DNA from 3 places in the Anaerostipes hadrus ATCC 29173 genome. Region 2 is predicted to be linked to each of the others. Evidence: predicted binding sites of a transcription regulator. Region 2 holds the regulator's gene; each other region holds the start of a gene.
What was found. Region 2 encodes Rex, which represses fermentation and respiration genes when NADH is low (regulators of the CRP and FNR family bind a similar motif). Its sites were predicted from a motif close to ATTGTTAANTANTTAACAAT; they were not measured.
Positions count from the first base shown of each region.

Region 1: a site for Rex is predicted at 1,227-1,246, ahead of fucO (lactaldehyde reductase). Genes of this name have one in related genera too.
Region 3: a site for Rex is predicted at 1,536-1,555, ahead of gap (type I glyceraldehyde-3-phosphate dehydrogenase). Genes of this name have one in related genera too.

Region 1 is NZ_AP028031.1:2,616,880-2,620,170, reverse strand. It holds gene QUE18_RS12725 (DnaJ C-terminal domain-containing protein) at 1-456, shown strand, start outside; gene QUE18_RS12720 (TetR/AcrR family transcriptional regulator C-terminal domain-containing protein) at 581-1,129, shown strand; gene fucO (lactaldehyde reductase) at 1,265-2,413, shown strand; gene QUE18_RS12710 (MATE family efflux transporter) at 2,537-3,291, opposite strand, start outside.
Region 2 is NZ_AP028031.1:1,171,902-1,175,192, reverse strand. It holds gene QUE18_RS05710 (bifunctional ADP-dependent NAD(P)H-hydrate dehydratase/NAD(P)H-hydrate epimerase) at 1-1,202, opposite strand, end outside; gene acpS (holo-ACP synthase) at 1,199-1,561, opposite strand; gene QUE18_RS05700 (redox-sensing transcriptional repressor Rex) at 1,573-2,226, opposite strand; gene QUE18_RS05695 (ABC transporter ATP-binding protein) at 2,379-3,291, shown strand, end outside.
Region 3 is NZ_AP028031.1:992,595-995,885, forward strand. It holds gene QUE18_RS04800 (Na/Pi cotransporter family protein) at 1-1,395, shown strand, start outside; gene gap (type I glyceraldehyde-3-phosphate dehydrogenase) at 1,606-2,619, shown strand; gene QUE18_RS04810 (phosphoglycerate kinase) at 2,784-3,291, shown strand, end outside.

The DNA of each region.
Region 1 (3,291 bases), 1.4 Mb from region 2:
GGTGCAATGCAGTCATTACAGGTTCATATACCCGCCGGAATTGATACAGGAAAAAGTGTCCGCTTAAGAGGAAAAGGAAATCCAGGAATCGGAGGCGGTGAAGCAGGTGATTTATTCCTGAAAGTAACAGTAGGTGAGAAACAAGGATTTGAGCGAAAAGGAAATGATGTGTATACAACGATCAATGTTCCATTTAGCACAGCCGTTTGTGGAGGTGAAGCAGTGATCAAGACATTATATGGAAATGTTATCTGTAAGATCAAAGAAGGAACTCAGTCAGGATCTAAGATCAGACTGCGTGGAAAAGGAATGCCACTTATGAAGAATCCATCTCAGAAGGGAGATCAATACGCAGTTGTTCAGATTCAGGTTCCAAGAAATGTCTCCCAGCAGGCAAAAAACAAATTAAAAGAATTCGAAGCACTTTGTGGTCAAAGAGGAAATGCCTCTTATTAAACATGAAACTTCTTGATAATAGATAAAAAGGTTGTTATTTGAAGCAGATAATAGCCTTTTTTGCCTTTATAAATGGTGTCAAATAAGGTACAATAAAACCATATATGAAAGAAGGTGGGACGAGATGGACGTATCAGAGAAAATGAAATATAAATTAGCAAATGCAATGAAAGATCTGTTGGTGCATACGCCAGTAGATAAGATTACAGTCAAACAGATCGTAGATCAGTGTGATGTAACTCGTCCAACTTTTTATCGGCATTTTAAGGATAAATATGATCTGATCAACTGGTATTTTGATGTATTGGCTCAGATGTCGTTTAAACAGATGGGCATCAGTCTGACATTAAGAGAAGGGTTGATCAAGAAATTTGAATTCATCAAAGGTGAAGGACAATTTTTCGCAGCAGCTTTTTCAAGCGAGAGTCAGAACTGTCTGATGGAGTATGATTATCAGTGTATTTATCAATTTTATTGTGATATCATTCACAAACAGGGCGTTGATAAAATTCCAGAAGAATTAGAATTCTTATTGAGAATGTATTGCAGAGGTTCAATTGCCATGACCGTAGAATGGGCGACAACAGGAATGAAGATGTCGCCGGAACAGCTTACAGATCAGTTGATTGATGCGATGCCTCCAAAGTTATATGATCTATTTAAAGATATATAAAGATGAGAAAATGTTACACTTTTGATGAAGTGTAACATTTTTTACATTTCGCTAAATGTGTAACTTGTATTTATGAAAAAACAATTTTATACTGGAGATAGTTAAAAAAATGTCAATACAAAAGGAGTGTATAAAATGGTAAATCGTATCGTATTAAATGAAACATCTTATCATGGAGCAGGAGCAATTCAGGAGATCGCAACAGAAGCAACAAAACGTGGATTCAAAAAAGCATTTGTTTGTTCTGATCCAGACCTTGTAAAATTCGGAGTTACAAAGAAGGTAACAGATGTATTAGATAATGCAGGACTTGCATATGAAGTATATTCACAGATCAAACCAAATCCAACAATCGAAAACGTACAGACAGGAGTTGCAGCATTTAAGGCAGCAGGAGCTGATTACCTGATCGCTATTGGTGGTGGATCTTCTATGGATACAGCAAAAGCTGTTGGAATTATCATCAACAACCCGGAATTTGAAGATGTGAGAAGCTTAGAGGGAGTTGCAGATACTAAGAAACCTTGCGTACCAATCATCGCAGTTCCAACAACAGCCGGAACAGCTGCAGAAGTAACGATCAACTACGTTATCACAGACGTTGAAAAGAAACGTAAATTCGTATGCGTAGACCCTCATGATATTCCAGTGATCGCAGTGATCGACCCAGAAATGATGTCTTCTATGCCAAAAGGATTAACAGCAGCAACAGGTATGGATGCATTAACACATGCCATCGAAGGATACACAACAAAAGCAGCTTGGGAAATGACAGATATGTTCCATATCAAAGCCATCGAACTGATCTCTGACAGCTTAAGAGGAGCTGTTGAGAATACACCAGAAGGAAGAGAAGGAATGGCAATGGGACAGTACATTGCAGGAATGGGATTCTCAAATGTAGGACTTGGAATCGTACATTCTATGGCTCATGCATTAGGTGCAGTTTATGATACACCTCATGGAGTAGCGAATGCGATCTTACTTCCAACAGTTATGGAATACAATGCAGATGCAACAGGAGATAAATACAAATATATCGCAAAAGCAATGGGTGTAGAAGGTGTCGAAGATATGACACAGGAAGAATACAGAAAAGCAGCCGTTGATGCGGTTAAAAAATTATCAGCAGATGTCGGAATACCAGCAGACTTAAAAGAAATCGTGAAAGAAGAAGATATCCAGTTCTTAGCAGAATCCGCTTATGCAGATGCATGTGCACCTGGAAACCCTAAGGATGCAAGTGTTGAGGATATTATTGGATTATATAAATCTTTACTGTAATATTTAAAAATGTGATAAAGTATAAAATGTAAGGTAGCAGATTCCAATTTCGTCGGAAAAGGAATCTGCTACCTTTTTTATTTTCACAGGAGTGAGTTTTTTTAATACAAGAAATAATAATTTTTATTGTGGTTTTGGAATAACAGTTTGTAATAAAACAGCCACAATAAACACTAAAATTTCTGTTACAGGAAATGAGATCCAAATCCCATTTATCCCAAACATATGATTAAACAGACACATCAAAGGCACCAATAAAATTCCCTGCCGTAAGATGTGGATCAACATACTAGATTGGATCTTCTCCATTGCCTGCTGATAAGTAGCGATCATAATAGAAAATCCACAGAAAACTAAACCGATCGACAGGATCCGCATGGCTGGAACTCCGATTTTGATCATTGATTCAGAAGCTGCAAACAGGAACAAGATCTGTTTTGGTAAAAACAGAAGCAGGCATGTTCCACCGATCATCATAACAGTTGCCGCCTGTGTGCCAAAATGAAAAGCTTCTTTTAAACGTTCTGGCTGTTTGGCACTGTAGTTGAATCTCATGACAGGCAAACATCCTTGGATCAAGCCATTTACTGTCATGAAGATCATCTGTTGTACTTTGAAATAGGCGCCAAAAAAGGCAACAACAGTATCTGAATAAGCTGTTAAAAACAGATTGGTAAATGTCAGCATAAAAGATCCAAGAGCATTCATAACAAATGAAGGAAATCCATAGGAAAACAGATTCTTTAACATATGAGAATCAACATGGAATCCTTTGATCTTGATACGAACTTTCTGTTTTGTAAAAACAAGCAGAAGAAAAGCAATCACCATAGATAAAGCATATCCAAGGACAGTAGCCAGTGCAGCACCACGGATTC
Region 2 (3,291 bases):
GCATCTTTTAAAACAGCTGTACAATGATATTTCTCTGCAAGATCTTGTGCACTCTGACATAGATCTTCTTTGATCTGTGTGATATCACATGACATCAATCTTGCTGCCTCCATCAAATGTGGAGTCATGATCGTCCCATATGGATAATCAATTTTCATGTTAAATCTACTGATTATATTTAATCCGTCTGCATCAATGACCAATGGTTTTTTTCCTTTTTTCAAAACCATCTCTAACATTTCTTTCATTTCTTCACTGACACCAACTCCTGGGCCAAACAAGATACAATCACACCATTCTAAAGATTCTTCTAAATCTTTTCGTTCTCCAAATAAAATTTCTGGAAGTCTTGTCTGTAAAATCTGACGATTTCCAGCATCAGAAAGCACTTTCACAAGTCCTGCACCCATCCGAAGTGCTGCCTCTGCTGCAAAACATGCAGCTCCTGACATTGTTTCATTTCCAGCAATGATCAAAATCTTCCCATAGCTTCCTTTATTGGAATATGCTTTTCTTTCTGGCATTAAATGATCACTTTCCTCTAATATATATCCTGTCGCATACTTTTTGATCGTCTGGTCATGAAATCCTATGGATACCAGTTTAATATCTCCACAATATTCTCGTCCTGGATATAATAAATGACCTCTTTTATATCCACCAAATGTAACTGTTGATGACGCATGCACTGCACATCCAAGAATCTTTCCACTATCTCCACTGATTCCAGATGGAATATCAATTGCGATCACAGGCTTACCACATGCATTGATCCGTTCAATGACTTCTTTATAAACACCACCAACTTCTCTAGAAAGTCCAACTCCAAAAATCCCTTCGATCAAAAGATCATATTCATGAAAATTTACATCTTCACAATCTATCGGAAAATAGCCTAGATTCTTAAGTATCTGAAGCTGTAATTTCAGATCTGCTGAAGCTTTTTCTATATTACCAACGATCATATAATCCACTAAATAATCCTGCTCCAACAAAATTCTCGTACAAGCAAGTGCATCTCCTCCATTATTGCCAATTCCTGAAATGATCAATATCCTCTGTGAATGATCTGCTATCTGTGCAGCCTTATCTGCAACTGCTTTAGATGCTCTTTCCATCAATACAAGTCCCGGAATTCCTATTCCATGAATCGTCTCATGATCGACCGTTTGCATCTCCTGATTCTTTAATACATATCTCATACGCATTCTCCTATCGCAAAAGCTTGTGCAAATTCTCTTGTATTCGTGATCGATACATGAATTCTTGAAACTTGTTTATCTTTTGCTATCTCTTTCGCATTTCCATATAATTTGACATATGGCGCACCTGATTCATTTCTCAACACTTCAATCTCATATGGTTCCACACCGAAAAAGCCGGTTCCAAATACTTTGGAAACGGCTTCTTTTACAGCAAAATTGCCAGCTAAAGTCGTAGCATTGTCTTTTGCATATGCTAATTCAGTTGTCGTAAAAATTCTTGAAAGATGTCTTCCTCGAAGAATCATCTCTTCTATCCGGTATATCTCTACGAGATCTGTTCCTATTCCAGCAATCATCTTCTTACCTGCTATTCGTTCTCACTCTCTTCACGGTTGTGGACATTGTATGTTAATGTCATCAGACTTTCTGCTAAATGTACATTCTCTACTGTAACATTATCTGGTAAATGAAGATCGATTGGTGCAAAATTCCAGAATCCTTTAATTCCCCATTCTGCCATCTTCTTTGCGATCGCAGGTGCCTGATCCTTCGGAATTGTCAGTGCAGCGATCTTAATTCCATGTGTTTTGATAAAGTTCTCTAGTTCATCTGTATCAAGAACTTTCACTCCACGGACAGAAATTCCGATCAGCTTTGGATTCACATCAAAAAGTGCCATGACTTTGTATCCATAATCTTCATTAAAAGACTGATAATTCGCAAGAGCCTGTCCAAGATTTCCGGCTCCAACAATGATCATGTCATTTCTCTTATCCAGACCTAAGATCTTACCAATCTCTGTATACAGATTATCTACATTATATCCGTATCCCTGCTGCCCAAATCCACCAAAATTGTTAAGGTCCTGACGAATCTGCGATGCTGTTACCATCATCTGTTCACTTAATTCTTTTGAAGAGATTCTTGTAATATTCTTCGCTTTTAACGCTCCTAAATATCTGAAATACCTAGGAAGTCGTTTGATAACTGCTGAGGAAATATTCTTATCTGAGTTTGCCATTTTATTCCTCCAAAATCTTTATTTCGCTTATAATTATATAAGATTGTCTAATAACTGTCAATCTTTCCGTCATGAAAATATTTCATTTTTTCAAAAAATATGGTATTCTGAGAAATAATGTCTATAATAAAAAATTTGAAAGGGGTATCTTAATGATATTATCATGCCAGAATATCTGCAAAACATTTGTCGAAAAACCAGTCTTGCAGAATATCTCATTTCACTTAAATGAAAACGACCGGCTGGCGATCATCGGATATAACGGTGCCGGAAAATCGACACTTTTAAAAATATTGATTGGTGAAATCTCTTATGATGAAGGTGAAATTTCTTTAAAGAAAGACGCAAGCATTGGCTATCTTGCCCAACATCAGGATCATACATTCCACCATACAATTTTTGATGAACTTCTTTCCGTCAAAAAAGAAGTCATTGAATTAAATGAACAGATGCGTACCTATGAACAGGAAATGAAACATCTGACCGGTGATGCACTAGAACAAAAAATGAACCAGTATACAAATGCTACTCATAGATTTGAGCAATTAAATGGTTTTGCATACAAAAGTGAGATCACAGGAATCTTAAAAGGACTTGGCTTTTCTGAAGAAGATTTCACAAAAGAGATCAACACTTTATCTGGAGGTCAAAGAACTCGTGTTGCTCTTGGTAAGTTACTGCTTAAAAATCCTGATATTCTGCTTCTTGACGAACCAACAAACCACTTGGATGTTGATTCCATAAGGTGGCTTGAAAATTACCTGTCTCATTACAAAGGAGCTGTGATCATCGTATCTCATGACCGCTATTTTCTTGATAAGATTGTCAATAAGGTCATGGAGATCGACCAAGGACACTCCATGCTGTTTGATGGAAATTATACAACATTTATCGAAAAACGTGATCAGATCAAAGCAATCCGTTTAAAAGAATACAAAAATCAGCAACAAGAGATCAAACATCAACAAGAAGTTATCAAAAAATTAAAACAGTTCAATCGTGAAAAATCAATCAAACGTGCAGAAAGCCGTGAAAAAGCTTTAAATAAGATTGATGTATTGGAGA
Region 3 (3,291 bases), 180 kb from region 2:
AATGTAGGTACAACGATCACGGCATGGCTGGTATCAGCTAATGAATGGGCGGGAGCGTTAAAACCAGATTTTTTTGCACCATTTATTTTAGGAATCGGAGCTTTCATCATCACATTCTCTAATAAGCAGAAGATGACACAGAAAGCGGAGATTGCCGTCGGATTTGGTATTTTATTTATTGGATTATCATCTATGTCATCATCCATTGGAGTATATCAGGATAGTCCGGTATTCTACAAAGCATTTCAGGTATTAGGAGGAAATCCGATCCTTGGTATTTTAGTCGGCGCTGTTGTTACAGCGATCATTCAGAGTTCATCTGCATCTGTCGGTATTTTACAGACATTAGCGATGAGAGGAATCGTAAACTGGAGATCAGCGATCTTTATTACGTTAGGGCAGAATATTGGTACTTGTATCACAGCAATCTTATCTAGTGCGGGTGCAAATAAAACAGCAAAAAGAGCAGCTGTGATCCATTTAAGTTTTAATGTATTAGGTGCAGCTATTTATGGGGTGATCATGACGATTTTCTTTGGAATCTTCCCAGATCTTGCAATGCAGCATATATCCAGTACACAGATTTCCATTTTCCACTCGATCTTTAACATATCTGTGACGATACTGTTATTCCCATTCGCGAATGCATTGGTAAAATTATCTGGACTTATCATTCGTGAAGAGCCAGTAGAAGACGAAGAAGAAGAACCAGAAGAGAAAGCATTACGTCACTTAGATCCACGTATTCTTGAAACACCTGCATTTGCAGTTGAGAATGCAGTGAAAGAAGTGGTACGTATGGGTGAAATCGTATTAAAGAATTTAAATCGTGTAACAAAAGAAGCAATGAGTGGAGAACCAAGACAGAGTAAGATCGATAAAGTTCATAATGATGAACAGGTGATCAACCATTTAGAACCAATGATCACAGAATATCTTGTAAAGATCAGTCATTTGGCGATCACAGAAAAAGAGATGAAAGTTGTCAACAATCTGTTTGATTCGATCACAGATATTGAGCGTTCAGGAGATCATGTAGAGAATATGGCAGGATATCTGCAGCATATCAAGGATATGAATGAAAATATTTCAGAAGATGCGATTGAAGAGCTTAGAAATATGAATAATATTGTAAGAGCTGCATTTGAGTCAGCAATCCGTGCGATTGAATTTGACGATACCAAAGAAGCAAAAGAAGCATTATCTTATGCAGAAGATGTATATTGTACAAGAAAGATCATCAGAAAGAGACATATTCAGAGAATGAAAGATGGAGATTGTTCTCCAGATATTGGTGTATATTTCCTTGATATCATTTCCAGTATGGAAAGAATTGCAGGATATGCATTTACAATTGCAAGATACATTTTAAGTCAGAATGATGAAGAAGAATAAGGAAAAGTTTTTTATTCATTGTGCCGAAGAAACGGGATAAAATTTGGTAGAATTGTACAAAATCGTTTTATTGTATACATGATAAAAATACTAAATTTCACTTGAATTTTTTGTCAGTATTGTTTAAAATAAAAAGGAAGTTTGTCAATAGATTAACAGATTGGCAAATCCATCAAAATTTAATTAATCAAGACTTAGGAGGAATTTGAGATGGCAGTTAAAGTAGCAATTAATGGATTTGGACGTATTGGACGTCTTGCATTCAGACAGATGTTCGGAGCAGAAGGATATGAAGTTGTAGCAATCAACGATTTAACATCTCCAAAGATGCTTGCACACTTATTAAAATACGATTCTTCACAGGGAACATATGCATTAGCTGACAAAGTAGAAGCTGGTGAAAACTCTATCACAGTTGATGGAAAAGAAATCACAATCTACGCTGAAGCTGATGCTAAAAACCTTCCATGGGGAGAACTTGGAGTAGACGTAGTACTTGAGTGTACAGGATTCTACACATCTAAAGAAAAAGCATCTGCTCATATCGAAGCAGGAGCAAGAAAGGTTGTTATTTCTGCACCAGCAGGAAACGATCTTCCAACAATCGTTTACAATGTAAACCATGAAGAATTAAAAGCAGAGGATACAGTTATTTCTGCTGCATCTTGTACAACAAACTGCTTAGCACCTATGGCTAAAGCTCTTAATGATCTTGCAGCAATCAAATCTGGAATCATGTGCACAATCCATGCTTACACAGGAGATCAGATGACTCTTGACGGACCTCAGAGAAAAGGTGACTTAAGAAGATCTCGTGCAGCAGCAGTTAACATCGTACCTAACTCTACAGGTGCTGCTAAAGCAATCGGACTTGTTATTCCAGAATTAAACGGAAAATTAATCGGATCTGCTCAGCGTGTTCCAACTCCTACAGGATCTACAACAATCTTAACAGCAGTTGTTGAAGGAAATGTAACAGTTGATGAAGTAAACGCAGCTATGAAAGCAGCTCAGACAGAATCTTTCGGATATAACACAGACGAAATCGTATCTAGCGATATCGTAGGAATGAGATATGGTTCTTTATTCGATGCTACACAGACAATGGTTCTTCCATTAGATAATGGAACAACAGAGGTTCAGGTTGTATCTTGGTATGACAACGAAAACTCTTACACAAGCCAGATGGTAAGAACAATCAAATACTTTGCTGAATTAGCTTAATTTGATATTGGAATGAGGACAGGCCTGTAATTATACAGTGTAATAAGACTCAGATAAGGGGTCCGGTCTTTTGGACCGGGCCCCTATTTTTAATCAAGGATTGAGAAACCCTGATCAATTAAGATATGCCTTATGGCATACAATCTTAGGAGGAAAAACGAAACATGTTAAACAAAAAATCTGTAGATGACATTAATGTAGCAGGAAAGAAAGTCTTAGTACGTTGCGATTTCAACGTGCCTTTAAAAGACGGACAGATTACAGATGAAAATCGTCTGGTAGCAGCACTTCCAACAATCAAGAAACTGATTTCTGACGGTGGAAAAGTAATCCTTTGCTCTCACTTAGGAAAACCTAAAGGAGAACCAAAACCAGAATTATCTTTAGCACCAGTAGCAGTACGCTTAAGCGAACTGTTAGGACAGGAAGTTAAATTTGCAGCAGATGACAATGTTGTCGGAGATAATGCAAAAGCAGCAGTAGCTGCTATGAAAGATGGAGAAGTAGTACTTCTTCAGAATACTCGTTACAGAGCAGAAGAAACTAAAAATGGTGAAGCATTCAGCAAAGATCTTGCAAGCCTTTGTGATGTATTTGTAAACGATGCGTTTGGTACAGCTCATAGAGCACACTGCTCAAACGTTGGTGTAACAGAATATGTTGACACAGCCG